4 regions of the Alteromonas sp. LMIT006 genome follow, and region 1 is predicted to be linked to each of the others. Evidence: predicted binding sites of a transcription regulator. Region 1 holds the regulator's gene; each other region holds the start of a gene.
What was found. Region 1 encodes sigma-54, which starts transcription at its own class of promoters, with help from an activator protein. Its sites were predicted from a motif close to GTTGGCACGNNNNTNGNNT; they were not measured.
Positions count from the first base shown of each region.

Region 2: a site for sigma-54 is predicted at 5,476-5,494, ahead of NLG07_RS01560 (TorF family putative porin). Genes of this name have one in related genera too.
Region 3: a site for sigma-54 is predicted at 5,157-5,175, ahead of glnK (P-II family nitrogen regulator). Genes of this name have one in related genera too.
Region 4: a site for sigma-54 is predicted at 5,536-5,554, ahead of NLG07_RS03015 (ANTAR domain-containing response regulator). Genes of this name have one in related genera too.

Region 1 is NZ_CP101291.1:188,371-196,036, reverse strand. Features, by position in the region: gene NLG07_RS00910 (KpsF/GutQ family sugar-phosphate isomerase) at 1-959, shown strand, start outside; gene kdsC (3-deoxy-manno-octulosonate-8-phosphatase KdsC) at 961-1,506, shown strand; gene lptC (LPS export ABC transporter periplasmic protein LptC) at 1,506-2,069, shown strand; gene lptA (lipopolysaccharide transport periplasmic protein LptA) at 2,085-2,585, shown strand; gene lptB (LPS export ABC transporter ATP-binding protein) at 2,591-3,316, shown strand; gene NLG07_RS00885 (RNA polymerase factor sigma-54) at 3,371-4,828, shown strand; gene hpf (ribosome hibernation promoting factor) at 4,857-5,144, shown strand; gene ptsN (PTS IIA-like nitrogen regulatory protein PtsN) at 5,147-5,590, shown strand; gene rapZ (RNase adapter RapZ) at 5,611-6,468, shown strand; gene NLG07_RS00865 (HPr family phosphocarrier protein) at 6,471-6,749, shown strand; gene mgtE (magnesium transporter) at 6,825-7,666, shown strand, end outside.
Region 2 is NZ_CP101291.1:321,215-328,880, forward strand. Features, by position in the region: gene NLG07_RS01525 (type IV pilus secretin PilQ) at 1-974, shown strand, start outside; gene aroK (shikimate kinase AroK) at 1,138-1,653, shown strand; gene aroB (3-dehydroquinate synthase) at 1,682-2,749, shown strand; gene NLG07_RS01540 (SPOR domain-containing protein) at 2,915-3,310, shown strand; gene NLG07_RS01545 (Dam family site-specific DNA-(adenine-N6)-methyltransferase) at 3,213-4,040, shown strand; gene NLG07_RS01550 (DUF2970 domain-containing protein) at 4,046-4,231, opposite strand; gene NLG07_RS01555 (hypothetical protein) at 4,249-4,644, opposite strand; gene NLG07_RS01560 (TorF family putative porin) at 4,764-5,384, opposite strand; gene rpe (ribulose-phosphate 3-epimerase) at 5,731-6,405, shown strand; gene trpS (tryptophan--tRNA ligase) at 6,418-7,422, shown strand; gene NLG07_RS01575 (aminodeoxychorismate/anthranilate synthase component II) at 7,438-7,666, shown strand, end outside.
Region 3 is NZ_CP101291.1:353,255-360,920, reverse strand. Features, by position in the region: gene NLG07_RS01690 (alpha/beta hydrolase) at 1-1,566, opposite strand, end outside; gene mrcB (penicillin-binding protein 1B) at 1,650-3,971, shown strand; gene NLG07_RS01680 (hypothetical protein) at 4,023-5,096, opposite strand; gene glnK (P-II family nitrogen regulator) at 5,215-5,553, shown strand; gene NLG07_RS01670 (ammonium transporter) at 5,564-6,802, shown strand; gene NLG07_RS01665 (ATP-binding protein) at 7,030-7,666, shown strand, end outside.
Region 4 is NZ_CP101291.1:638,156-645,821, forward strand. Features, by position in the region: gene moaB (molybdenum cofactor biosynthesis protein B) at 1-44, shown strand, start outside; gene moaC (cyclic pyranopterin monophosphate synthase MoaC) at 50-526, shown strand; gene moaD (molybdopterin converting factor subunit 1) at 536-784, shown strand; gene NLG07_RS03000 (molybdenum cofactor biosynthesis protein MoaE) at 785-1,204, shown strand; gene NLG07_RS03005 (glycosyl transferase family protein) at 1,139-2,173, opposite strand; gene NLG07_RS03010 (nitrate reductase) at 2,177-4,885, opposite strand; gene NLG07_RS03015 (ANTAR domain-containing response regulator) at 4,889-5,494, opposite strand; gene moaA (GTP 3',8-cyclase MoaA) at 5,807-6,805, shown strand; gene NLG07_RS03025 (molybdenum cofactor guanylyltransferase) at 6,841-7,422, shown strand; gene NLG07_RS03030 (molybdopterin-synthase adenylyltransferase MoeB) at 7,429-7,666, opposite strand, start outside.

The sequences.
Region 1 (7,666 bases):
ATCACTTTATTCAATCTGCCAAGCAAGTCATCGCAACCGAAGCGAAAGGGCTTGCTGAGTTACCTAAGGTCTTAGACGAAACCTTTGTTGCGGCTTGTCAGTTACTAAAAGATTGTCAGGGCAAAGTCGTTGTCTCGGGCATGGGTAAGTCTGGACACATCGGTTCGAAGATCGCAGCAACGCTTGCCAGTACTGGTACTCCAGCGTTTTTTGTTCACCCTGGTGAAGCGAATCATGGTGATTTAGGAATGCTAAGCGCCAACGATGTGGTGATCGCCATTTCTAATTCGGGCGAAACACAAGAGTTACTCGGATTATTACCTGTTCTCAAAAGACTCAATATTCCCTACATTGCTATAACTCAGCAAGCTGAATCAACTCTTGCTCAACACGCTGAGTTAGTACTCACCATTCCGGTGCCAGCTGAAGCGTGTTCTCTTGGCCTGGCACCAACGACTTCAACAACCGTTACCTTGGTACTTGGAGATGCATTGGCCATTGCGTTGCTAGATGCTAAAGGATTTACCTCTGAAGATTTTGCCTTGTCACATCCTGGAGGTTCTCTTGGTCGAAAATTATTGCTACGCTGCAGTGATATCATGTTGCGTGGAGAAGAAATACCAAGTGTAAACACGGATACTTTGATTACTGAGGCCTTACTAGAAATTAGTAGAAAAGGCTTAGGAATGACTGGCGTGGTTGCTGATGAACGCTTAAAGGGAATTTTTACAGACGGTGATTTGCGCCGTGTCTTGGATCAAAAAATCGATATACATCGCAGCGTAGTCGAAAACGTAATGACAGCTAATCCGATTACAGTTTCACCAGAAATGCTTGCCGTAGACGCCTTAAATATCATGCAACAAAAGCAAATAACGGCCTTATTAGTTGTCGATCAGGAACACAACATTGTCGGTGCATTTAATATGCACATGCTTCTCAAGGCAGGGGTCGTTTAACGTGCAAACTCTTTACACCAACTTGTCTCATGACGTCGCGACTAAATTAACTCAGATCAAGCTGATTGCTTTTGACGTCGATGGGATCTTTTCTGACGGTCGAATTTATTTAGGTAATCAGGGGGAAGAGCTCAAAGCTTTTCATACCCGTGATGGCTATGGCGTGAAATCACTACAAAGCATAGGGGTAGAGGTTGCCATCATCACTGGACGCGCTTCCTCTTTAGTGCATAACAGAATGAGTGCTCTAGGTGTGAAACACATTATTCAAGGATGCGAAGACAAAGCGCAAGCACTTGCCTCGTTGAAAGATACTCTAGGTTTGACAAGCGCAAACGTAGCAAGCATGGGTGATGATATGCCTGATATTGGTATGTTTACTGAGTCGAATTTATGCATAAGTGTTGCCGATGGGCACCCTTTGGTAAAACAACAAGCTCAATGGATAACCATGACTAAGGGTGGTCAAGGCGCAGTACGCGAGGTCACTGATACTCTATTACAAGCTCATGGGCAATTGAATCATATTCACAGTGCGAGTGTTTGATGAATCGAGTTGGTTTTTCAATTTTTGTCCTGTTCATTCTGGTTATTATTGTTTATAACTTGCCCATTTCTGTGAATTCAAACAAGCAACAGACCAATGAAAATCAACCTTCTCTGTTGACCCCGACCTACTTAGCTGAAGAATTATTTTCGCAACGCTTTAATGAAGCAGGCCTAATAAGTCACGAAATCAATGCTAAGAGAATGGAACATTACGCCGAATTGGGCTTTATGGTCTTCACCCAACCGCGATATACGATCTTTTTGGCAGATGGCAGCCAATACATTATCAGTGCGCAAGAGGGCACCTTGTACGATGATAATCGTATGCTACTTGAAAATAATATTGTCATCCAAAGTCAAAATGAGACAGACTTTATTCAGCAAATTAGTGCAGAATATATAGAGATGAATTTAGATACCAAAGCGTTGAGTTCTAACTCGGCGATAGTGTTGCGTGGTAAAGAATTTTCCATGCACAGCAATGGTTTAGATGCTAATTTAGCACAAAAACGCTTTGCATTACTTGAACATACTCATACTGAGTTTAAACCAACCCAATAAGTCAACGAGATGAACATGCGTTTAATATTAATTTTTGCCGTTTTTATGAGTTGCGTTTTGCACGCGGAACAAAGCGATTTTGCTCAACCTATCACAATCAAATCGGTCACGCAGTTTGTGGATGGCTTAAATGATGTAGCGGTCTACAAAGAGAACGTCGTGATTACGCAAGGTTCATTGAAAATTACTGCAGATGAAGTCCGGATCGATGCCAGTGCGGGAGATGGTAACGAACTGTTTATCGCAACAGGAACCCCAGCCTCATTTGAGCAACGCTCTCAGGATGGCAGTCTCGTTAAAGCATCGGGAAATGAAATTAGATATACTCGAAAAGATAAAAAAATCAACTTGTCAGGAAGTGCTCAGTTAGCTCAGGATTCCAGTACGGTTTCGGGAGAAAATATTATTTTTGACATGCTCAATGAGCAATTAATCGCCTCTGGGACCGATGGGGATTCAGGTCGAGTTAAAGCGGTTTTTCAAGCTGAAAAAACACCACAAAAAGAAGAGCAATAAACACTATGGCAATTCTCAAGGCAACTCATCTCGCAAAGTCTTATAAGTCTCGACAAGTGGTGCGGGATGTTTCTTTAGAGGTTGAGTCAGGACAAATAGTCGGTCTGTTAGGGCCTAATGGTGCAGGCAAGACTACGACCTTTTATATGATTGTCGGTATTGTGCCATTAGATAAGGGCGAAATTACCTTAGATCAAACAGATTTAACTTATCATCCAATGCATGAACGCGCTAGGCAGGGTATTGGTTATTTACCTCAAGAAGCGTCGGTATTTCGTAAATTAAGCGTTTATGACAACATCATGGCGATTTTGCAAACCCGTAAAGAACTCTCGCAAGAGCAGCGAGAAGCAGAAGCTGACGCACTAATTGACGAGTTTAATATTAATCACATTCGCAATTCAGCGGGTATGGCCTTATCTGGTGGAGAACGACGCCGTGTTGAAATTGCTCGAGCATTGGCGGCCAATCCGAAGTTTATTTTGTTGGATGAACCTTTTGCTGGTGTTGATCCAATTTCTGTTGGGGATATCAAACACATTATTCAGCAACTTAAAAACAAAGGCTTAGGTGTACTGATTACAGATCACAATGTGCGTGAAACACTTGATGTGTGTGAAAAAGCCTACATTGTCAGCCAAGGGGAATTGATTGCTTCGGGTACAGCTTCGCAAGTACTTGATAATCAAAAAGTTAAGGAAGTATACCTAGGGGAACAATTTAGGCTATAATCAATACATGCAGGTATTTTGGATGTTATCTGCTAGGTTAGATTAAGGATATAGATGAGACCCTCACTGCAACTAAAATTCAGTCAACAACTTACCATGACGCCGCAACTGCAGCAGGCGATTAAGTTGCTACAGCTTTCTACACTGGATTTACAACAAGAAATACAAGAAGCTCTTGATGCAAATCCACTACTAGAAGTGGAAGACGACTTTTCTAGCAATACCGAATCACTCGACGAATCTCAAGATAAAGAATCCGCTAGTGCTGATTCTATTTCATCTCATGAGGCGCTGGAATCCGATAATGTATCGGACGATTTGCCATTAGACAGTACCTGGGATGAGTACTACAGTGCATCTTCAGCTCCTGCACCGATGACAAACACGGTTGGTGGTGACGATGATAGTGTTTACCAAGGTGAAACGACTGAGAATATTCAAGACCATTTGCTTTGGCAGGTAGATTTAACCCCTTTTTCAGACACCGACCGTGCCATAGCGTTCGCGATCATAGATAGCATTGATGACAGCGGTTATCTGACGACTTCAACCGAAGAAATTCTTGAAGCTGTTGATATTGAGGATGTCGAACTCGATGAAGTTGAGTGTGTCCTTAAGCGGGTCCAGATGTTTGATCCCGTGGGTTCCGGTTCTCGGAATGTACAAGAATGCTTATTGATTCAGCTTCGTCAGTTTGACCAAGACACACCATATCTAGCAGAAGCAAAAGACATTATTACCGAATACAGCGATTTGCTTGCAGCAAAAGATTATCGAACTTTAATGCGCAAAACGCGTCTAAAAGAACAAGAGCTACGCGAAGTAATGCTGTTATTACAGACACTTAACCCAAGACCGGGAAGTGTTATACAAACTGAGGCCCCATCTTACATCATTCCCGATGTGAGCGTGGTCAAAAAGAACGGACGTTGGTTAGTCGAACTTAACCCTGATAGCTTACCTAAGTTAAATATTAACCAACAATATGCAGCATTGAGTAAAAACTCACGCAATAGCGCAGATAGCCAGTTTGTCAAATCGCACATACAAGAGGCCAAATGGTTTATTAAAAGCCTGGAATCTCGCAATGACACATTGCTTAAGGTCGCAAACTGTATTGTGCAACAGCAAATAGGTTTTTTTGAGCACGGTCCAGAGATGATGAAGCCAATGGTGCTTAATGATGTAGCTGAAATGGTAGATATGCACGAATCCACTATCTCTCGTGTCACTACACAAAAGTACATGCATACGCCTCGTGGTATTTTTGAATTGAAATATTTCTTTTCTAGCCATGTGGCAACAGAATCCGGTGGTGAATGCTCATCAACAGCGATTCGCGCATTAATTAAAAAGCTCGTAGCGGCAGAAAACACAGTGAAACCGCTCAGCGATAACAAGATTGCAGAAGTGTTAGCCGATCAAGGTATCAAAGTAGCGCGGCGAACCATTGCAAAGTACCGGGAGTCTTTGAACATCCCATCTTCGAGCCAACGCAAAAGCTTGGTTTAAAAACAATGAAACAAAAAGGAAGTCAATTATGCAAATAAACCTGACTGGTCACCACGTTGAAATTACTGATTCACTACGGGATTATGTTGATACGAAATTTGAGAAACTCGAGCGTCATTTTGACCATATCAACAATGTACAAGTGATTTTGAATGTCGAAAAAATTCGACAGAAAGCCGAAGCTAAATTGAACCTCAATGGTGGTGAGGTGTTTGCAACCTCTGAACACGAAGATATGTATGCGGCGATTGATAGTTTAATTGACAAACTGGATCGTCAAGTGATTAAGCACAAGGAAAAGCTTCAGCGTCATTAATCATGAGCATTCAACATTTACTCGATATAGACCGCACTTTATGTGCGGTCTCTTGTCAAAGCAAGAAACGTATTTTAGAAACCATTTCTCAAGTCGTTGCCAGTCAGCTAGAAGATGTGCCTCAAGCTGAAGTACTGGCAAGTCTTGTCGGTCGTGAGAAGATGGGGTCAACTGGTATTGGCAAAGGGATTGCCATACCGCATGGTCGTCTAGCCAATATTGAAGAAGTGATCGCGGTCGTTTTAACGACACAACCGGGTGTGGATTTTGATGCGGTAGATAATGAACCCGTCGATATTTTTTTCGCACTTCTGGTACCCGAAGAGCAAATAGAAGGACACTTGCAAACGCTCGCAGCCATTGCTGCAAAACTCAATGATGAGCACATAGTCAGTCAGATCCGCGCAGCTACCATTCCACAGCAAATCATCGACGCATTGCAATAACCCGAGCTTTAGGAGCCTATATGAAACTCATTATTATCAGTGGACGTTCAGGCTCGGGCAAATCGATTGCACTGCGCGCCCTTGAGGATCTAGGGTATTATTGTGTCGATAATATTCCGGTAAACTTATTACCAGCACTGACACAAACCTTGACAAACGAGTACCATGAGGTCGCGGTGAGTGTTGACGTTCGTAACTTACCCAAAGAATCTAACGAGCTTGCCGAAATACTAGACTATCTACCGAATGCATGGGATGTGTCAATTGTTTACCTCGATTCCTCAAAAGACGTCTTGTTGAAAAGGTATAGCGAAACCAGACGCTTGCATCCGTTATCACGCCATAACCGTTCTTTAGAAGAAGCAATTAAATCTGAAAAATTATTATTAGAGCCGATACAAGAACGGGCCGATTTGGTGATCCACACTGACAAACTCACAGTGCATGACTTAGCTGAAATAGTCAAAGAGCGGATTTTGGGCAAAAAAAGCACTCGCTTAGTGTTGGTTTTTGAATCATTCGGGTTCAAGTATGGCATACCCAAAGATGCAGACTACGTGTTTGATGCCAGGTTTCTGCCCAACCCTCACTGGGAGCCGGAATTAAAGCACTTTACTGGCTTGGATAAGCCCATTCAGTATTTTCTTGGCGGACAACCCGTTGTGAGCAAGTTTATCTGGCAGATCCAAAATTTAATCACCACATGGCTACCCCATCTTGAGCGCAATAATCGGAGTTATGTAACGGTTGCTATTGGGTGTACAGGTGGGCAACACCGTTCTGTGTATGTTGCAGAACAACTCAAACAGAACATAATGGATATGTACCCAGATGTGCAAATTCGTCATCGTGAATTGCAGCGTAATGAGAAAAACTAACCATGCCAAAAATTTGTGAAGCACTCACTATCGTCAATCGCTTAGGGTTGCATGCTAGACCTGCGACTCAGTTAGCCAAAATATCTGGCGAATTCAACTCGACTATTACATTGCAAATTGGTGATAAAACCGCAGACGCTTCAAGTGTCTTAGGACTAATGTTACTCGCGGGGTCGCAAGGCAAAGTAGTTATGGTAACAGTAGAAGGCGACGATGCTGAAGAAGCATTTGAGGCAGTTAAAACCCTGTTTTGTACAAAGTTTTTAGAAGAGGATAACTAACTTCTCAATTTCTTTTTGTCCATCTTTCGTTTATCATTAACATATTCCAAACGCGCACAGTGTGGAACTTAAGTTATGGCAGAACTCTTAGCCACGCCCACTCCAGTCAACCAAGTTAGCATGATTATCGACGCACTTAACGCCGGTAAGTTTGTTTCTGTGCGCAAGATCCTGCATGAAACTCCCGCGTGTGATGTTGCCCTGATTCTCGAATCCAGTCCAAGTAAAACCCGTGATGAGCTTTGGGAATTACTCGATGCGGATTATCACGGTGACGTCTTAGAAGAACTGTCTGAAGACGTGCGTAACGGTATTATTAGTAAAATGATGCCAGATAATGTCGTTGAAGCACTTGAGGACATGGATACGGATGACTTGGCTGAGACGCTCAGTACCTTGCCGGTGGACGTAGTACAAGATATTCTTGATTCGATGGATGCCCAAGACCGCCAGCGTGCTGAGCAAGCCTTGAGTTATGGTGAAGAAACCGCCGGTTTCATTATGAATACCGACACCATCACCTTACGTCCGGATGTTTCGATTGATGTGATATTACGTTATCTCAGATTGCGCGGAGAACTACCTGAAAACACCGATACCTTTTATGTAGTCAATCGCTCAGATGTGTTAATCGGCAGTGTTCCTGTGACTCGCTTACTGACTTCTCCTTCTGAGATGACGGTAGCTGAGATCATGGATGAAGAGCCAGAAGTAATCACTGTGAGTACCCCTGATGATCAAGTAGCGATGTTGTTTGAGCGCTATAACTGGTTATCGGCGCCCGTTGTCGATGAGAATCACCTTCTGGTTGGTCGGGTTACGATTGATGACGTGGTTGATATCATTCGCGAAGACGCTGAGCATTCAATGATGAGTATGGCCGGTCTTGATGACGAAGAAGATACGTTTGCGCCCGT
Region 2 (7,666 bases), 130 kb from region 1:
AACAACAAGTCCAGAAGTTAGTCCCTCTTAGCAACAAAAACATTGCCGTCAATTATGCCAAAGCATCGGATTTGGCCACTCTGTTGCGCTCGGCTAACGGCGGTCTTTTGTCATCACGCGGTTCTGTGGCAGTTGATGAACGCACCAACACCTTATTGCTCAGAGATACCAATGACTCGATCGCCGCGATTGAAACCCTCCTTGCAACTCTGGACGTACCGGTAAAACAGGTCAGAATTGAATCTCGCATGGTCACGGTCAGAGACAACTTAGATAAACAATTGGGTGTACAGTGGGGTCTCACTGCCCAAAATGGGAGTTTTCGTACTGCGGGTAGCGCGGCGGCAAATAATGCCACAACCATTGGTGGTGAAACGGATTTATCGCAACGCCTTAATGTCAGTCTTCCTGTCACTTCGCCCGCTGGACGCATTGGCTTGCAAGTAGCTAAACTCATGGACGGGACGATTTTAGACCTTGAACTTTCCGCGTTAGAAAGTGAAAACAAAGGTGAAATCATTGCCAGTCCACGCATTACCGTGGCCAATCAGCAAGAAGCATACATAGAGCAAGGAACTGAAATCCCTTATGTCCAAGCGACCTCTTCAGGAGCAACGTCGGTAGAATTCAAAAAAGCCGTACTTAGCCTAAAAGTCACGCCACATATCACACCGGACAATCGGATTATTTTGGATCTGACGGTCACGCAAGATACCCGAGGAGAAACGGTTACCACTCCCACTGGGCCTGCGGTAGCAATTGATACTCAAGAGATCAAAACTCAAGTATTGGTGCAAAATGGCGAAACGGTCGTGTTAGGCGGTATTTTTCAGCAAATAAACACAGACGATGTGGCCAAAGTCCCAGTCTTAGGCGATATGCCGATTGTGGGTAGGCTGTTTAAAAACGAAGTCAATATTGAACAAAAACGTGAGTTATTGATCTTTGTTACACCTAAAATTATCACAGATTAAACTTGAACATTGGCGCTAAGACTGAGATAATCTCGCGTCTCGAAAATTTCACGAGGAAATTGGCGTCATGGCTCGTAGCATGCCTACGGCGTGACATGTGCTGGGATTAAACATTACTGAGCCCCAAGCATTTCTTTCACATTCACAAGCGAATTATCCAGATATGGCTGAAAAACGTAATATCTTTTTAGTTGGTCCTATGGGTGCTGGCAAAAGCACTATTGGTCGCCATCTAGCTGACGAGTTACATTTAGAGTTCTTCGATTCTGACCAAGAAATCGAGCGCAAAACTGGCGCTGATATCTCATGGATCTTTGACATCGAAGGGGAAGATGGTTTCCGCAAACGCGAAGCAGAAATGATCAACGAGTTAACCGACCGCCAAGGTATTGTGCTTGCAACCGGTGGTGGTTCTATTATCAATTCAGCAGTACGCAACCGTCTATCTGCCCGAGGTATTGTGGTCTATCTCAAAACAACCATTGATAAGCAGGTTGCCCGTACTCAGCGCGACAAACGTCGTCCATTATTACAAGAAGACGATCCTGAAATCGTACTAACCAAGCTTGCCGAAGAGCGCAATCCATTATATGAAGAAGTCGCAGACTATATTGTCGATACTGACGAGCAAAGCGCACGTGCGGTTGCCAATCAGATCATGCAAAAAATCGGTCACTAATATCGTTAAATTATGAGCAAAACGCCCCATGCACACTCTTACCGTTGAACTTGGGGCGCGTAGCTACCCCATTATCATCTCTCCAGATTGCTTAAACCAAGCAACTATTTCACCTTTAGTGAAAACCAATAAAGTTGTCATCGTCACGAACGAAACCATTGCGCCTTTGTATTTATCGCAAGTTGAAAACGCGTTGGACGGTTTTGCTGTATCGCATATCGTATTACCAGACGGCGAGCAATACAAAGACTTAACGCGCTTTGAGCAAATCCAGACGTTTCTACTCGAGCAACATGCCTCGAGAGATACTACGTTAATCGCTTTAGGCGGTGGGGTTATAGGCGATCTAACTGGTTTTGCCGCGGCATGCTTTCAGCGCGGAATTGATTTTATCCAGATGCCAACGACATTGTTATCACAAGTCGACTCATCGGTTGGCGGTAAAACAGCCGTCAATCATCCGCTTGGCAAAAATATGATAGGCGCTTTTTATCAACCCAAAGCGGTGTTCATCGACCCTAAAACATTGAATACTTTGCCTGCAAGAGAATTTGCTGCCGGGATGGCCGAAGTTATCAAATACGGTGTGATTTACGATGGGGCATTTTTTGCCTGGTTGGAACAAAACACGGCCGCCCTGAAAGCCTTAGATTTACCAACCTTGCGCTATGCTATTGAGCGCTGTTGCGCCATTAAAGCCGAGATTGTGGCGCAGGACGAGCAAGAGCGTGGACTGCGTGCCTTGCTTAATTTAGGACATACGTTTGGTCATGCTATTGAAGCCGAAATGGGCTACGGCAACTGGTTACATGGTGAAGCCGTTGCAGCTGGTATTAATATTGCCTCAAAAGTCGCTATGGCGCATAACATGGTGACTGCATCTGATTGTCAACGCATTGAAGCACTACTTGAGGCGTTTGACTTACCCATTGTCGGTCCTGAAGATATGAACTATCAAACCTATGTAAAACATATGGCACACGACAAAAAGGTACAGGCGGGTAATATACGCTATATTTTACCTACCGGTATTGGTTCGGCGATTGTTACCGACGCAGTGGATACTGAAATTTTGACACAAATTTTAGGTGCTTAACCATAAAATGAGCCCCATCACACGGGGCTTATCCTGATATCACAACTACATGAATGACTTGATCACTTAATTCATTACTCGTCACAGCGAATTATTGTCATCGGCGAGACAGTCGCCGAGCTGCAATTATTGTACGAGCTCTAGGACTCAAGCTTAGAACAAAATATGTTCGATAATGACGTATTGTTCAGCTTGCCTAATAACGTTTGGTTATTGCAATTAGTCGGTGTGCAAGACCACGATGCAATCATGCAATACGTTAAAACTCATGCCTTGCAGGATCAAACATGGCTGTATCAAACCCAAAAATTCAGAGGCAATTGGTATGCTCTGCTGCTCAATATTGATTTTGCAACTAGGCAAGAGGCGCTCAGCATTGTAAACTCATTGCCACCAGAAATCATTGCTGCAGGCCCATTTGCTAAATCAAGTCTTGCAGTACAACGTGAAATACTCGTAACTGATGAGAATAACCAAACACCGCGCATGTTTAAAATGGGCAGGTGGCAAAAAAAAGTTAGTTCCAGAGATCCAACGCTGTCTTCCAAAACGCGGCATTAATCGCTTAATCGAGCCTTTTGTCGGTGGCGGTTCTGTTTGTTTAAATACAAGTTATGAATCGTACTTACTCAATGATATGAATGCGGACTTGGTCGGTTTTTATCAAGCACTCAAATCTGACATTTCTCGTTATATCGATGCAACCAGTGATATGTTCACTCCAGAACACAATTCCGCAGAGTCTTATTATGCCTTACGAGATGAGTTTAATCAGTGTAGTGAACCATTTCGCCGCGCGTGCTTATTTTTGTATCTCAACCGTCATGGCTTTAATGGCTTGTGTCGTTATAACTCCAAAGGTGGTTATAACGTACCATTTGGCCGCTATAAAAAACCTTATTATCCTGAACCTGAACTACACCAAATGTCCGCCAAATTACAATCGGCTCAGTTGATGCAAGGGGATTTTGCTGATGTCTTTGCACAAGCCCAAGAAGGTGATGTGATTTATTGTGATCCGCCGTACACCCCTCTTACGGTGACCGCGCATTTTACTACTTATGCGGGGAATGCTTTTTCTCACTCAGAACAGATGCGTCTGGTTGAATGCGCTAAACGTGCTCAGCAAGATGGTATTACTACCGTTATTTCCAATCACGATATTTCAGAAACCCGGCAACTTTACACGGAAGCCACTCGGATAAAACGCTTACAGGTTCATCGCTCAATTTCACGTCTCGCTCAAGGTAGGGTGAAAGTAAGGGAGTTGCTTGCGATCTATAGCGCTTAATCAAGCTAACCTAACATTGCCTTGACCCAAACCACCAAGGTCGCAATGAAACACAATACAAAAATAACCCCAACAATGAGATAAGGCACAAAAGAATTTGCTTTAGCATCTTGTTCGTAATTAGCCTGGGATTGTACCCCGATGGCACTTGCCGCAACGGATTTGATAATTTGCCAAAGACTTGGTTTCACAATCGTTCTCAAAAAAACTATTGCGTATTAGGACGGTTTGCCCCACCTGACGAATAATCATTGTTATTATTCGGTGTGAGTAATTCGAGCAAATCAAGGTAATGAAATGTCCCTGAATTAGAATCAGAAAACACCCAATCCAACCAGCTTACTTCATTTTGTTTGGCGGCAAGACATTGATTGAGTTGTTTTTGAGCGGTTTGAGATAATTCTGCTGGTATGGAGGGACGAGTGATTGAACTTAATGGGTTAGACACCAAAGATGTCGAATGAACATCACTTATGGAAAACATGGAATCGGTCTGCAAAAAAGCATAGCAATCCTTGGTTTTGCTATGTGCCAAGTAAGAATCGATGCCTACTACTGCAACCGCGAAAACCGCAAAGGCTACTACTTTATTTGAAATAACCATAACCTGTCCTAGTTGAATATATGTATTAAGTATAAACCACTTTCCTATAAAAACAAATGCTAGATGCGTGAACACCTAGCATTCGTTTAGTACACTTTTTAAACAAATAAGTTCAAAAATTATAAGTCGAATGATTTACTCAAAGACAAGTACAAAGACTCAGAATCATCTAGGTCAGAACCGCTTACGACTAGACCTAAGCCTACATCAAACTCACCCACCGATGTACCGTAACCAAATTCAAAGTATTCGCCTTCAGTGTCCTTACCAAAGAAACCAGCCGTCGCATACAGACCGTTTTCACCTGCAACCGTTAGGCCAACAAAATCATAATCTACGTCCATTTCGGCGCCTACTGGGCCATCCCATGTACCAACTGAATACTCAAGACTGAACATACCTGCGCTTAAACCAAAGTTAAACTCGTTATAAGCAGAATCAAAATCACCTGTGTATTGATAGGTGGTATAGCCGATGCTACCACTTACTCCATCAGTGATGTCAAAACCGTACCCACCGTATAAATCGACTTCCAGACCATCTTCAACTTCAGCAGTCCAAACGCCGGCATAAAAACCACCATTTTCATAATCAACACCCGCAGAGGCTGATGCAGATTCCGTTTGCTGGATTCCACGGAAGTGATAGTCAGATACAATGCCAACATTTGCAGACCAATCAGCCATAGCCGTTGTAGATAGTAAAGCAGCACCGATTACGGTTAATTTTGCTAGTTTCATGTGTTTCTCCATTGAGTAAAATTAAATTCTTAGCACTTATCGACAGTGCTTTAGAGGAATTGAGCAAATAAAGTTCGCCTTACGAAAAGTTATTCAAAATACGAGCCAACTCTGTAAGCTGTTGTTTAATAAGAACTAAAACAATAAAATAAATAGATTTTTACATTTATTTAAACTCGCAAATGGCTTAATTGCACCAATATTGAGCATAGCGCCCCATCCTAGCTCATCACCATAAGAGCGTTACATAACTTGTATTTACCTAAACTGAGATTGCATTTGGGATAAAGAGGTAATCTCGTGTAAAATGCTAAAAATTTTTTTCCATATCCAAAAGGCCGGCCAGATGAAACCCTACTTAATCGCCCCTTCCATATTGTCTGCAGATTTTGCTCGTCTTGGTGAAGAGGTTACCTCTGTCATCAATGCGGGTGCGGATGTTGTGCATTTCGATGTAATGGACAACCATTATGTCCCCAACCTTACTTTTGGCGCACCAATTTGTAAGGCATTGCGCAATTATGGCATTACTGCCCCGATTGACGTGCATTTAATGGTATCGCCAGTCGACAGTTTAATTGAACAGTTCATTACAGCCGGTGCAAGCATGATCAGCTTTCACCCTGAAGCGTCGCAACACATTGACCGCAGTATAGAATTGATTAAGGCTGGTGGTTGCCAGGCTGGACTAGTGTTAAACCCTGCAACACCATTACACATTCTAGAACACGTATTATACAAACTGGATTACGTGTTATTAATGTCGGTTAATCCGGGCTTTGGCGGACAAAAATTCATCCCCCATACGTTGACCAAAATAGCGCAAGTGAAAGCATTGTGCGCTCAGGTGAATCCGGACATCCGCATTGAAGTCGATGGTGGAATTGGCCCTGCCAATATTGCAGAAGTGGCTGCTGCAGGTGCTGACATGTTTGTCGCAGGCTCGGCGATTTTTAATCAACCAGATTATAAGCAAGTGATATCGCAAATGCGCGAGCAACTTGCCACTGTAACATCATAAGAGAAATAGAACATGACAAAACCTGTGGTATTAAGTGGCTGTCAGCCATCTGGACAACTTACAATTGGCAACTACATGGGAGCGCTCAAACAATGGGTTGCCATGCAAGAAACACATGATTGCTTGTACATGATTGTTGATTTGCATGCGATCACAGTGCGTCAAAATCCGGCTGATTTGACAGCTGCTTGTTTGGATGGCCTTGCGTTGTACCTGGCCTGCGGTATCGACCCACAAAAAAGCACGATTTTCATGCAATCGCACGTCCCTGAACACGCACAATTATCCTGGGTGCTAAACTGCTACACGCAAATGGGTGAGCTCAATCGCATGACCCAGTTCAAAGACAAATCTGCTAAAAACGAAAACAACATCAATGTCGGCTTATACAGTTATCCCGTGTTGCAAGCAGCAGACATCTTGTTATACCAAGCCAATGAAGTACCTGTAGGTGAAGACCAAAAACAGCACCTTGAATTAACCCGAGATATTGCCACGCGTTTTAATAATTTATACGGCGATGTCTTTACTTTACCTGAGCCTCATATTCCAAAAGCAGGTGCTCGAGTCATGAGCTTGCAAGAGCCGACCAAAAAGATGTCAAAGTCGGACGACAATCCTAATAACTTTATTGGATTATTAGAAGACCCCAAAAAAATCACTAAAAAAATCAAGCGTGCCGTGACCGACTCTGATGAGCAAGCGAACATTTATTTCGATCCTGAGAACAAAGCCGGTGTCTCGAATCTTTTGTCGTTATTATCGTGCACCACAGGTCGTAGTATTGATGATTTGGTTCCTGAGTACACTGATAAAATGTACGGTCACCTCAAAAGCGATGTTGCAGATGCTGTTGTGAGCATGCTTGAGCCCATTCAAGCCCGCTTTGCAGAAATTCGCAGTGACCAAGCTTATTTGCAAGAAGTCATGCATCAGGGTGCCGAAAAAGCCTCTGCTCGAGCAGCAAAAACGCTCGCTGATGCTTATCGTGCGCTGGGGTTCATTCCTGCCCAATAACACACGACACCAAACATGATCTTAGTCATTGATAACTTCGATTCATTTACCCACAACCTAGCTCGGTATTTTGTTGAGCTAGGTTGCGAAGTAGTGGTCAAACGAAATAACGAGATAACCCTTGATGAAATCGGGGCACTTGCTCCAGATGCGATTGTAATTTCACCCGGACCATGCACTCCGAATGAGGCTGGCATTAGTTTAGAAGTCATTAAGCAGTGCCATACTCACTATCCAATTTTGG
Region 3 (7,666 bases), 160 kb from region 1:
AAGGTTCTGAGCGGATTTGTAAGCCGCTTTCCACAATACGATGTGGTCGGCAATCGTGGCAATGGAATACACTGGAATATCGATTTTGCCCAAATCAATGCCAATACCGTCGATTTCAAAGGCGTTGGGTTCGATGAGTTTGTTGCCCCAATAAGTGGTGCGTAGATATTGCTTGTAACACGCAGCGGTTAAATTGGTGGAATCTGAGTTCCAGTATAAAATGTCAAATGGCGCAGGATCTTTGCCTTGCAAATAGTTCTTGATAAAGAACGACCAAAACAGGGAGTTTTCTCGCAACAAGCTAAACGACAGACCCAAAATTCGGCCATCGAAAATCCCTTTTACTTCCGTGCTTTGCTCAAGCATATTGAGCATGTCTTCAGAAAGATAGTTACCCACCTCGCCCGGCTCAGAAAAATCCAATAGCGTGGTGAATAAAGTTAATGAACCAAGGCGCTCATCGCCTTTGGCTCTGAGATAGGCCGCCGTGACTGAACTTAATGTGCCACCCACACAAAAGCCGGTTAAGTTTACTTTGGGTGCTTTGGTCACATCACACACCACATCAAGTGCGGCGAGAGGGCCAAGTTTCATATACCCAGCAAAATCCACCTCAGCTAAGCTTGCATCGGGGTTGACCCAGCTAATCATAAAGACTTCATAGCCCGCTTCTAATAACGAACGCACCATGGATTTTTTGTAATCTAGATCAAGCACATAATATTTGTTGATAAACGGCGGCGTAAATAGAATCGGGTTTTTGAACGTTTTTTCAGTTTTGGGCGTGTAATGAATCAGTTCAATCAGTTCATTCTTGAAGATCACCTGACCTTCAGTGGTTGCAAGATTTTCGCCAACTGTGAACGCATTGGGATCAGTTTGCGTGATTTTGAAGGCCTCAAGCGGACTTTGCTCCAAATCCGCCATGAAGTTTTGCATGCCTTTGAGAATACTCTCGCCGTTGGATTTGAGGATTTCTTCGCAAACTTCAGGATTGGTCAAGACATAGTTAGTCGGGGAGACCGAGCTAATGTATTGACGTGTGTAGAACTTGACTTGCTCTGCGGTTTTGTCGTCTTTAAAATGCAAGGCATCCACTACGTTTTCGAGCATTTGTGAATTGAGCAAATACGCTTGCTTCATATAATTAAAGGCAGGGTTATTGCTCCACTCATCATGTTTAAACCGATTGTCGCCTTTGGTTTCATTAATGATGGGATTAAATTGCTCGCCCATAAAGGCCATCGACGCTTGCTGCCAAAGCGCTGTTTGTTGTTCCATAAAACGCATTTGCGACTGAAGCAGTTTGGCTGAATCAATTTCAACTTGGTCAGATAACAAAGAAACCAGCTTATTCGGATCAAACATGCCTTTCATGTTTTCCATGGATTGGCCCTCTTGGCTCTGCTTTAATAACGTATCTTTGACCATGGCATTAAAGACTTGCGCGTATTTGTTGATGCTTTGTAAGATCTCTTCGTGCTCAGACTGACCCATTTGACTTCCTTGCTTGGTTAATTCTTCGACTATTGCTTTATAGTATTGAGTGTCTTTTAACTTGTCCATATTGCTACGACTAGAGTGGTAGAATGTGCTAACCTATGAGGGGTTAGTCTATGATGCAATTATCTTAAGGTAAGACGTTTTTAATGCAAGCATTTTGGCAGTGGTGTAAACAGTATTGGTGGAAGTTCGCTCTAGTCGGCTTCACATTACTTTTGGCGTATTTGTTTTATCTTGATGCGCAGTTGCGGCCGCATTTTTCGGGCTATAAGTGGCAAGTGCCGGTGCAGGTCTATGCCCGACCATTGACGCTTTCTCTCAACCAAGAAATCACGCCTCAAGAAGTGATTGATGAATTAGAATTGCTTGGATACCGTAAGCAAAATAATGCTTCAAAGGTTGGCGAGTATTCACTGTCAAAAAGTTCGCTAACCGTTCAACGACGCGCATTTCACTTTTTGGATGGCGCCGTTCCAGCGACGCAACTTGATATATCATGGCGCGCTGGTCGCATCGCCCGGTTATTGCTCACTGATGCCATGACGGGTGAATCCGAGGCAGTGGAATTAACTCGTTTAGAACCCTGGCTAGTGACTCGACTTTTGTCGGGTAATCGCGAAGATCGTATGTTATTGCGGCAAGACGATTTACCACCTTATCTGGTGGATACCTTGGTGATGGTGGAAGATCGCAATTTTTATTCGCACTTTGGGGTCAATCCCATCGCGATAGCTCGTGCGTTATTCGCTAATATTGCAGCGGGGCGAAAAGTTCAGGGCGGTTCGACCCTCACGCAACAACTGATCAAAAATCTCTACCTGACTCGTGAACAGTCCTATACTCGCAAAATCAAAGAAGCCCTAATGTCCATCGTGATTGATGCGCGTTACGATAAAGATGAGATATTACTGGCCTACCTCAATGAGGTGTTTGTCGGGCAAAATGGCGGAAAAGCGGTACATGGCTTTGGCTTAGGCTCGCATTTTTATTTTGATAGGCCGTTAAATGAATTAAACTTACCTGAAATTGCAACCTTAGTTGGCATTCTCAAAGGCCCTTCGTACTACAATCCTCGCCGCTATCCAGAACGTGCACTGGAACGCCGTGATTTAGTACTCAAAATTTTATTTGAGCAAGATGTCATCGATAAACCGACTTATCTCAATGCGATTGAGAGCCCTCTCAATATTGCTTCCGGTGCGAGTCTCGCCAGTGGCAAGCATCCGTCTTTTATGGCCAAACTCAGACGAGAATTAACCACTATCTTGGCGGACCCATCGTTACGAGACTCTGGCATTCGCGTTTTTACTACGTTAGATATCAATGCGCAAAGACGAGCTGAGCAGGCATTAGCAGAGCGCGTCACACAAGTTGCCAATGCACGCAAGATTGACGATTTGCAAGCAGCAATGGTGGTCAGTGATAGTGCAACCGGTGGCATACGCGTGATTGTTGGGGATCGCGATGTCACCAATGACGGCTTTAATCGTGCCCTGGATATGGAACGCTCTATCGGCAGTTTGGTCAAGCCCGCCATCTATGTCGCTGCGTTGGAACAAGCTGATACTTATCGCTTGGCAACAATATTGCGCGATGAACCAGTGACAGTGACTTTAGACGATGGCCAAGTGTGGCAACCGCAAAATGCAGATAAAGAATATCGCGGCGCAGTCAATATGCTCGACTCATTAACGCAATCGTATAACTTGCCTGCAGTGAACCTCGCCTTAGACATGGGGCTGGATGTTGTGGTGCAAAGTTTGCAAAACTTAGGGGTAGATGAGCCGATCCCTGAGTTGCCAGCAATTACCTTGGGGGCAGTTAATCTCACGCCTTATCAGGTCAATCAGATGTATCAAACCATCGCCAATGATGGCGTGTTGAAGCCCTTACATACTGTGACAGGCATTCTGGATGCGCAGCAGCAGCTTCTCTGGCGCCGGTCAGAATATGGTGAGCAACGCATTCCTTCAGATGTTGCTTATGTGCTTAATTACGGGCTGCATAAGGTCACTCGAGACGGTACCGCTCGTGCCTTGGGGAAAATATTTCCAAACATTAATATGGCTGGCAAAACAGGCACCACTAATGATTATCGCGACAGTTGGTTTGCGGGGTTTGATCGTAATTTAGTTGCCAGTATTTGGATGGGCTCAGACAGTAATGCGCAAACTGGCTTGTCTGGTAGCAGTGGCGCGTTACGCGTGTATATTGATTGGCAACGTACGATGACGCCCAAATCCTTATCGAGACGTTTCCCACCAGGGTTAGAAATAGCCCATTTTAATCCAGAAACCGGCACGCAACGCACCGGTGGATGCCGTGATAATCTCTCTTTGCCTGCGGTATCTTCTGGTCTATCGGATGTGGTTGAAGGCTGTTCAGGGCGCAGTGAACGCAAAGCCCAACCAAAAGCGCCCACTAAGCCAAAACGCAAATCCTTGTGGGAGCGGTTATTTGGTGGGTAGGTCGATGTCAAACTGCTCCGAAATCGTTGGATGTAGACAACTCATCGTGAGCTACCCTGGCGTTTGTTTGGGCGATGTGGGAGCTGATGCCGCTAACGCTTTTAATTTCGCACTGCCAATAACCGGCGGTTGAGGGCGTTTTTCAGCAAGACGCTGTTCGATAAAAGAATTCACATCCCCTTTGTCCTCACATAATAAAGCTCCTACCGTGAACGCGCTATTCATGACCAAAGCTTGGTTGAGTGCACTGGCGCAATCAATATCGATTTTACTTTGCATAATGATTTTCATCGCAAGCGCTTCTTTGGTCAGAGGCTCTGGCGCTTTGAATAATTCAGGTGATATCAAATCAATTTGATACTGCCCGGATGCATTAAAGCTGAGCTCAGCAAATTCAGATGCTTGATTATTTTGCAAGTAGTCACGGGTCGCTTTAGGCAATATTGAGGTACTAGATAACAAAGTATTCGTTTTGAACGATTCTTGCAGGACGATGGGTGTTTGGGTACGAAAATCAAGTTTCGGTACGTCAACTACTGGATAGGGCGTCATAGCGGTACTGAACGTTTCTGCAGGTAATGATTCTGGTGAAGTTGGTGAAGGTGGCGGGACAAGCGTTTCCTGTGGTTGACCCATTTCGGGTTCAATGGCTTTGTTGACCGCAGGCTCGATAACTGGTTCGGGTATTGGTTTGGATGTCACGGGATTGACGTTTTTTTTGGGGAGCTCGGTGGAGACCTTTGGAGGTAAAGGGATTTCGACCAGTTGTGCTTGTATACGAGGTTGGTCACCCCTTACATCGACAGGGACAGACCAGTGTTGTTGTGCAAACCCAGCCATGATAATGAGATGAGTGACAAGCGAACCCAACACGAACCAGCCCACTGATGATACCTTGGGTTTCAAGAGCATACGTGAAGCATTATGGCCAGATGGTTCGGGCAATATATCAGTGTTTATTATAGAAAAATCAGCAAGTTCTTGGCGCATGCGTGTATAGAAACACGAAAAGGCAAAAGGTTCAATGTGACTTATTAATCGCCACGTTTGGTTGTCATTGCGAACGCACCAAAATCGAGCACCAAAAAAGTGCAAATCAAAATTCATTGAAAAAATATGGTGCATAAATACCATGCATTCCATGTGAAAATAAAGTTAAGCCACTGAAATATAATGTTTTTTAAAGTTGGCACAAATGTTGGAATACTAACTATGATAAATAATATTGATTCAGGAGAACTACATGAAACTCGTAACTGCTATCGTTAAGCCATTTAAGCTTGATGATGTACGCGAAGCCATCTCAGAGATCGGCATTGACGGTTTGACCGTCACCGAAGTAAAAGGATTCGGTCGTCAAAAAGGTCATACCGAATTATATCGTGGCGCCGAATACCAAGTGGATTTTTTACCAAAAGTAAAACTCGAAATTGCGATCAAAGACGACCAAGTAGAACGCTTGGTGGAAGCCATTGCTGATGCGGCTAAGACAGGCAAAATCGGCGACGGTAAAATCTTTGTCTACGATTTAGAACAAGCGGTGCGGATCCGTACTGGCGAAGAAAACGACGACGCTTTATAAGGAGATAGTCATGGAAGTAACATTTGAATTAGGCTATGCCTTAGATACGTTCTATTTTTTGATCTGCGGTGCATTCGTCATGTGGATGGCGGCAGGCTTTGCGATGTTAGAAGCGGGTCTTGTACGCGCCAAAAACACCACTGAAATCCTCACCAAAAACATCTCGCTATACGCGATCGCTTGTATCATGTATATGATTTGCGGTTACTACATTATGTATGGCAGCGCGGGCATCTTATTAGACGGCATCGTCGGCGATGGCGCAACGGGCGTGTTAGAAGATCCTGCTACTTATGCACCATCTGCGGACTTCTTCTTCCAGGTCGTATTCGTGGCAACTGCCATGTCTATCGTGTCTGGTGCGGTTGCTGAGCGTATGAAGCTCTGGGCCTTCTTAGCGTTTACCGTGGTCATGACAGGATTTATTTATCCTATGGAAGGTTCATGGACGTGGAACGGCGCTGATGTATTTGGCATGTATAACCTTGGCGAATTGGGTTTCTCAGACTTTGCAGGCTCAGGTATTGTACACATGGCTGGTGCTGCAGCAGCTCTAGCAGGCGTGTTAGTGCTTGGTGCTCGTAAAGGCAAATACACCAAAGACGGTAAAGTCAACGCAATCCCAGGTTGTAACTTGCCTCTTGCGACATTAGGTACCTTCATCTTGTGGATGGGTTGGTTTGGCTTTAACGGTGGTTCTGTTTTGGCTACCGCGACAGTTGAAAGTGCTAATGCCGTTGCAGTGGTCTTCATGAACACCAACATGGCAGCTGCCGGTGGTGCTGTGGCAGCGTTACTGGTCGCTCGAATCTTATTTGGTAAAGCAGACTTAACCATGGCGCTTAATGGTGCGTTGGCAGGCCTTGTTGCGATTACCGCAGAGCCTTCTACACCGACACCTGCTCTTGCTACCTTATTTGGTGCCATTGGTGGTGTGTTAGTGGTATTCTCAATCATCACGCTTGATAAGTTAAAAATCGATGATCCAGTGGGTGCAATCTCTGTGCACGGAGTCGTGGGTCTTCTTGGTCTATTACTAGTTCCATTCACTAACGGCGAAGTGACGTTCCTTGGTCAAATCGTCGGTGCATTAACCATCTTTGGTTGGGTCTTTGCAACCAGCTTGGCGGTATGGTTCGCTCTCAAATACACTATGGGTATCCGTGTGAGCGAAGAAGAAGAATACGAAGGTGTTGATGTGGCTGAGTGTGGCTTGGAAGCTTACCCAGACTTCACTACATCAAAGTAATTACCAACAATCGTTTTCATAGTAATAAGAAGGAACGGGATAACAAGGAAACATAACATTGTAATGGAACCCGAGCTCATGGATGAGCAAACCAGTTTGGTCTAAGTGTGTCCTTGCCCCTCTTTTTGAGGGGCTTTTTCGTTAAATAATTTAAGAATAACTCCTAATGTAAAAATAATTTAATTTGGGTAATATGCAATAAAGGAAGTGCAGTCCTAGGAATCGCGATGCGTCTGTTTGATGAACGTCAAAACATACATTATTGTTATGTGGGGATATTTGCGTTTATTTCGGGTTATGTTGCTATTTGGTTAAGTGGATACTTTGAAATCCATCAGGGCTTGGTCAATTTTTATTTCCCACACGCTCTTAGAGTCGCTACGCTATTCGTTTTACCATTTAGAATGTGGGCTGTTTTCTTATTTTGCAGCATTATAGGTTCGGATGCATATTACCACGTCAATATCGCAAATGACGCAGGTATTTCAATTGATACCGTCAAAACCTTCCTATTCTATTATTCTATGGAACTCTCTACTGGCGCCATAATTTATGCGTTCTATCTTAAATTGGTGGATGATTGGTTCACTGTCAGAGGGGTATTTTGGATAACGTTTTTATCTATGGTTTATCGCCTAGTGTACTTGGCCGGACCGGCTTATTTTAAAAGTGGGTTCTTTTCCTTTATTCCCGTTGATAGATATGTTGAATTCTTGGTCGCGATTCAAATCTCTGGGTATATTGTCGGGTTTTATGCACTGCTCATACTCTTTGTTATAAAATGGTGCACTGAGAATAAATATCGAATCACTCAAAAAGCCACAATCAGACTCCAGGGAACCATAGGTGTCATTTTTTTCACCT
Region 4 (7,666 bases), 450 kb from region 1:
TGGCGCATTTACGCCCTGTAGACCAGTGTACTAGTCGAGGATAGAACGAATGAGCTTAACCCATCTCAACGCCCAATCTGAAGTGAATATGGTCGATGTCAGTGACAAATCCAGTACCTTGCGAACCGCGACAGCCGAAGGCTTTATTTACCTCAATGCCACCGCATTAGAGGATGTCATGCAAGCCAATCATCGCAAAGGCGATGTGCTCACCATTGCCAAAATTGCCGGTATTCAAGGCGCCAAACAATGCGCGAGCTTGATCCCATTATGCCATCCATTGGCCTTATCCAAAGTGGAAGTCAACATCACTTGTGAGCCCGAACAAGGACGCATTAAGGTCGATAGCTTATGTAAGTTACAGGGCGTCACCGGCGTCGAAATGGAAGCGCTCACTGCCGTTAACGTCGCCTTATTGACCTTATTTGATATGGTCAAAGCCGCTGACCCTGCCATGGTCATGCGAGACATTAAAGTCATCAGTAAAACCGGTGGCAAAACCGGCGCTTGGCGCCACTCTCAATAGGAATCGATTATGCTTACTGTATTATTTTTTGGCCAACTAGCTGATATCTTAAAATGCCGCTCGCTGAGCATGCCATCGCAACGTATCACTACGCTCGAAGATTTATTGTCTATACTACAAGACAGGGATCCAAAATGGGCCGATGCCTTTAGCGATGACAAACTAATGATGGCGGTGAACCAAACCCTTGTTCAAGCAAAACATCCGGTGCGCGCCGGAGATGAAGTGGCTTTTTTTCCACCCGTAACAGGAGGTTAAATGCTCAATATTGCCGTGCAACAAAAAGATTTTGATACTTTAGCTTTGTATCAACAACTCACTCAAGACAATATTCAAGACGGAGCGATTGTGACCTTTGTTGGCCGAGTCAGGGAGTTCAATCAAGGGCACGATATCAAAGCGATGGCGCTAGAACATTACCCTGGCATGACTGAGGCAGTGCTACATGAACTGGCTGAAACCGCGGTTGAGCGGTTTGCAGTTAATCACATTACTATTGTGCATCGCGTCGGTGAGTTGCGCTTAGCCGATCAAATCGTGTTTGTCGGAGTCTCAAGCCCTCATAGACAAGACGCGTTTGCCGCGTGCCAATGGATCATGGACACGCTCAAATCAAGCGCGCCGTTCTGGAAAAAAGAAATCACCGCGCAAGGTACTCGTTGGGTGACAGCCGACTAAATGGCGTTGACGCGCATGCCACATGGCCTTAGCCCGCAACGCCGCTTCATCAAATTCAAGGTTGTGTAGACACATGAGATACTGAGCCAAAGTTGCAAGTACCGCGGCATTGCCATAGAGATTGCTCTCTTCACCCTGCCACACATCTAGTAGGCTCTCTACCTCCATGTGTCGTGGCTTGATTTGCCATTGACTTAGCGTTTCTGGCACATCGGTTTGAGTGATTTTTCCAGCACAAAACTGATGCAGTTCCGTCACCCGCTCAGGATTGACTTCCGGCTCACCACCTTCGCCACGAATACACGCCACATGAGCATCATTGAGAAGTTGGGCCGTCGCTACATGCCGTGCATCAAAGTGTCGGTGATGTACCCCATGAAAACTAACGGGCGCCTGACAAGGGTTCAGCATCCGCGCAATCGTATTAGCACTTGAGCGCAAACCTAACTCATCGCGCATGCTGATGACCTCACACAGTTCGGGCAATATCGTTCCCAAAGGCATATAACAAAATCCACTGACATCAAGCTGGCGTTGTGCTTCCATCGCATTATTAGCAATCGGCAAGCCCAACTGCGCCAATACTGACTCAACATACAAGCGCTGTGATGCTGATTCAGTATGACCATGCAAAAATATTCGATAGCCATTTTGCGCCAAACACCATACCGCCAGTAAATACCATGGCAGGTGACGCCTTTTACCCGCATAACCTCCCAAATCTAACGACACCTCTAGACAGCTGAGTTTTGGACTCACCATTGCCCGAGCCGCGGACACAAATCCAGCGAGTTCAGTCTCACTCTCCTCTCGCATTCGTAATAACATCAAAAACGCGCCCCCTTGAGCCTGTGTGGCCTGTCCCGAGAGCAGTAATGCATAAGCATCGTGCGCCTCTTGCATCGTCAGATAACGTCCCGCGCGTTGCCCACGGCCGATGATTTTGATGTATTGAGTAAAGGGATTCATACGTTATACCAAAGTGTTTGTGGTGTGGATAATGTGTTCAAGGCTGACTTTAGGTGCCTGTACACGTTCAATAATTTGTTTGAGCTCAGGACGGCACGAGCCACAGTTGGTACCGCATTGTAGCGCTTTGCCCAAGTCTTCTAAGGTGGCATTGGGGTGTTGTGATAGATGCGAGGTGATGGTGTTTTCGCCCACTTTAAAACAGGAACAAATGGTTTGACCCTGACTGAATTCCAGCGGCACATCGCGCAACAATAAAACTCCTATTGCCTCTTTTGCTGATATCCCTGCTTGCCCTAACGAGGAGAGCCATGGCCATGGCACAAGTTCTTTATTGGGTTGCCCAAATACCATCATTTGGATCTGTCCGTCTTTGAGCAACACGGCACTAAACTGACCCTTGGGCTGATTTGATAGATGCACCCATTCGCCATCGCTCGATAAAGTATTCATAAAAGACACCGGTTCGACCGCCTCGATTGATACAGCGACATAGCCAATACCCGACTCCGCAACTGGCAATTTTGCCCAATAAGGCAAATCTAAACTGATTTCATGGCGTGAGAATATTTGCCAATGCTGAGTGGGAGTGACTGGCGCAATGCTCACCCTGACATATTTGCTGTCGGGTTGCCCAGAGATCGCATCTTTTCGAGGGCTATAGCAACGCGCCACATTGGCACTCGGCGCCGTTTGTGCTGTCCAGTGGATCGGAGCAAAACACGTTCCTTCTCGTTGTCCTTTGGCCTCGGTAAATGGCATTAATATCTTCCCATAAGGGCTCTTAACCTCTGCCAAATCGCCTTCGACTAACCCTAACTCAGCAATATCTTTAGGTGCTAATGCAAGCATTGGCTCAGTTTGATTCGCCGCTAGTGTGGCACTTCGGCCAGTGCGGGTCATCGTATGCCATTGGTCGCGATACCGACCACTATTTAAGATCCAAGGATATGCCTTATCTGCTGGTTCTTGATGTTGTTGCAACGTCACTGGGATGAATCTGGCTTTGCCAGTCTCGGTAAAAAAACGCTTATCGGCAAACATGCGTTGTGTGCCATAGGGATGCTCTTGATTCACTGGCCATTGAATGGGCGCTAAGGCATCATACTGAGCTCGAGTTAGCTCAGCCAAACCTGAAATATCAAAATCCCTACGTGGATAATCATCTCCATTACACCACCCAGATAAGCGAGCATGTTCAACAAAAATGCCGTGCGGGTGGGTATAATTAAATCCTTCGGTAAAGCCCATCGCTTGTGCAACCTGAGTCAGCCATTGCCAATCGTGTTGGGCCTGACCAGGAGGTGCAATCAATCCGCGTTGACGCGAAATACATCGTTCTGAATTGGTCACTGTGCCGTTTTTTTCACCCCAGGTAGACGCAGGCAATATAATATCGGCGTATGCTAGAGTATCGTTTTGGGTAAAACACTCAGACACCACCACGCATTCACATGAGGCCAAAGCCTGTTCGATGGCGTTGCGATTGGGCAGACTCACCACAGGGTTGGTTGCCATAATCCATACGGCTTTGACTCGTCCTGAGCCGATGGCTTCGAACAAATCCACCGCTTTTAATCCCGAGGTGTGACACATAGTCGGAGATTGCCAAAAATCCTGTACCCAATCTCGATGTTGCTTGGTCTCGATATTCATATGTGCGGCGAGCATATTTGCGAGTCCGCCGACCTCTCGTCCCCCCATCGCGTTGGGCTGGCCAGTGATTGAGAAAGGCCCCGCACCGGGCTTGCCGATTTGCCCTATCGCAAGGTGGCAATTGATAATGGCATTGCATTTGTCCACGCCTTGTACGGACTGATTAACGCCTTGGGAGTAAAAAGACAATGCACTTGGAGCTTCCACAAACCATAGATAAAATTGTCTTATCGCCTTTTGACTGACTCCACATATCGCACTGACTTCGGCCAGTGAGTAAGCTGAGGCAGACACTGCAGCCTGCGTGAACTGCTCGGTGTGATGCGCAACAAACACATCATCCACAGCACCATTTTCAATTATAAAATTCAGCAAACCATTAAATAAGGCAATGTCACTACCTGGCTTGATCGGGAGATGCAAATCAGCGATGTCACACGTGGCGCTCTCGCGAGGATCGATAATGACAATTTTGAAAGAAGGATTGTTCGCCTTGGCTTGTTGCATGCGCTGGAACAAGATCGGATGCGTCCACGCGGCGTTTGAGCCCACGAGCACCAGCATTTGTGTGAGATCGATATCTTCATAGCATGTAGGCACCGTATCACTGCCAAAACTGCGCTTATAGGCGGCCACGGCAGATGACATACACAAACGAGAATTGGTATCGATGTTAGCTGAGCCTATGTATCCTTTCATCAGCTTATTGGCGACATAATAGTCTTCTGTCAGGATTTGCCCAGAGACATAAAAGGCCACAGCATCTGGACCGTGCTCTTGAATGATTTGATTAAATCGCTCAGCAACCGCAGCGCTCGCAAGTTCGTTCGAAACTGGTTCGCCATCGACAACCGCATTTAATAATCGGCCGTCTCTACCCACAGTATCGGCCAGATGCGTGCCTTTCACACACAGTTTGCCATGATTAGCAGGATGGTGTTGCGTGCCTTTAACGGCCGTAATTTTGTCATTTATGACGGTTGCATCGACCCCGCAGCCAACGCCACAATAAGGACATGTGGTGCATTCTACCGATTGCTTAAAGTGCGTCTTCATGGGTTAACCCAAACGCTTAGATTGATTGAGCCAAAGGTGCGACATGTCGATGATGGTTTTGGCTACTTCTTCCATCTTTTGTCCCTTATCCATGGCCATCTTCCGAATGGTTTTGTACGCCTCTGCTTCAATCATCCCTCTTTGCTCAATTAAAATGGCTTTGGCTTGCTCAACAAATTTTCGCGACGCTAGAGCGGCCTTCGTATCTGCAAGTTCCTTGTGCAAGCTTTGAGCGTGATCAAACCGAGCGATGGCGGTGGCTAACACATCAGGTGCGCGGTGCCATTCGGCATCGCCTGTCACATAGGCGCTGATATCAAGCGCGATAAGCTTTTCCATCAGCACGGCGTTGTATTGTCGTGCAAATATCACCACAGGAATAGGGTGTAACTCACGTAAGATGTGCAAAGCATCTAATGCACTGCCCAGGTCAGTATCCGAAGCAATCATCAAAGCGTCTGGCGATTCTATCTGTATTGCCTTTAACATCTCAGCACTGGCTCCTGCAAAGGTTTTTACGCGATAAGGTGAAGTGGTTAATGCTTCAGATAATTGGGTCAAACTCAGCTCATCTTCGGCGCATACCAGTACGCATGTGGGTTGACTCATTAGGCATCCTGTCTGATTAAATAAAATAGGGTGTCTTAATAAATCAAGTATCATACCAATAAGGCAATTCATTGATTTTATTGATATTAAACAATGTGTTTACAAAATATATTGTTGGTTTTCGTGCAGATTGAAACAAAATGGAGCAGATTTTTCATTGAATGCACTCTATTAGGTCATTTCTTGTAAATACACTAAAAAAATTCATATTGTGCTTAATTATCTTATTGTTTTATATGGCTTTACTACATTGGTATGGTTATTGAAAGGCCAATCAGATGAATACGAACAACCTTATTTAAGAAGCCCTTTATGCTTGTTGATGGCTATCAGCGCAAATTTGCTTACGTGCGATTATCAATCACCGATGTATGTAATTTTAAATGCAATTACTGCTTACCGGATGGCTACGACTGCAGTGATAATAAAGTCCAGGGCAATGGTTGTGCACAGCAAGCTGATTTAAGTGTGGCCGAGATAAAGCGTTTGGTGAGTGCTTTAGCTGCTGAAGGCGTCAGTAAAATTCGTATCACAGGTGGAGAGCCGGGATTACGCAAAGATCTGACAAAGATCATAGAAGTCATCGCGCAGACTCCAGGGATAAAAGAAATCGCCTTAACCACCAACGGCTTTAACCTAAAACGCAATATCGAAACTTGGCAACGTGCCGGATTGACCCAACTCAACGTCAGCATTGATAGTCTCATACCAGAGCAGTTTCAGCTCATTACCGGCTCTCGTCAATTTACACGCGTCATGGATGGATTACAAAAAGCCATTGCGTTGGGCATACCCTGTAAAGTGAACACCGTCATGTTGGCTCAATATAATTTAGGTCAGTGGCATCAGTTTTTGCAATGGATCAAAACAACGCCGGTTTCTTTGCGTTTTATCGAACTGATGCAAACCGGCGACAATACAAAATATTTTCATGAGAACCATGTTAATGCAGAGCATTTTTATCGGCGTTTACAAGCACGTGGCTGGTCACTGCAAGCCAAATCCGACACAACGGGGCCAGCCCTGACCCTGACGCATCCAGATTACGTGGGATCCATCGGCTTTATCATGCCATATAGCAAAGATTTTTGTGCAAGTTGTAATCGCTTACGAGTTACTTCGCGTGGCGCCATGCATCCCTGTTTGTTTGCGGATGAAGGACATTCTCTGAGACACCTGTTGCAAGACGATTCACAACAAATGCTGTTGCAACATTGGCTCAGACAACAACTGCTCACTAAAGCAAAAGCCCACCAGTTACACGAACAACAAGTGGGTGCAACCAAACATCTCGCCATGCTCGGTGGCTAGCAAGAAAAGGTATTAAGTCAAATTAGGGAGCACAGATGCACATTACAGGCGTTATATTAGCGGGCGGTTTAAGCCAACGCATGGGACAGGATAAGGCGACCTTACAGCGCAACGGACAATCCATGTTGGCCTTTGGCTGTGAATTATTACAAGCACTGCCTATTCAAGATATTGTGATCAATGCCAATGTGTCACACCACACCCCCTATGAGGTGATAGGTGACGACTATCCCAAGTGCGGTCCGCTATCAGGCTTGCATACGGTGATGAAAGCATTACAGCACCGCACAGATGCCCTATTATGTATTCCAATCGATCAGCCGCTAATGACCACTGAGCCTTTGTTAGAGCTGATAAAAGCAGGTCAGTCGTCACACCATGTCGTGCATTTTGATCAGCAACCTTTACCTATCTGGTTGCCGATGCAAATTGCCGTACTGTCCGAATTAGAATCAAGACTCACCCAACCACAGCAAAGCAAAGGTCAGTATCGTCTCGGGGATTTTTGTCGCTGGGCCAAGGCAATGATTTTACCAGTTTTAGACCCTAGCATTTGGCTCAATACCAATACCCCAAAACAGTGGCAAGAGGCTCTGAATGCGGCACCTAAAAATTAAAGCGTGTCACTTCGAGCACACCTGACAATCAGGGTGGTGTGATATATCAAAAATGCGACTTTGCATGGTCGCCCCATCAAATAACAACCATTGATTGTGTAGTGGTATAGCACATTGACTGATGATCTTGAGCGCCTCCGTAGCTTGCATCGAGCCGATGATCCCAACCATTGGAGATAAGACACCGGCTTCACTGCAACTCATCTCTGGTGCACGAAAGTGGCTCGATATACAGGCATAACAC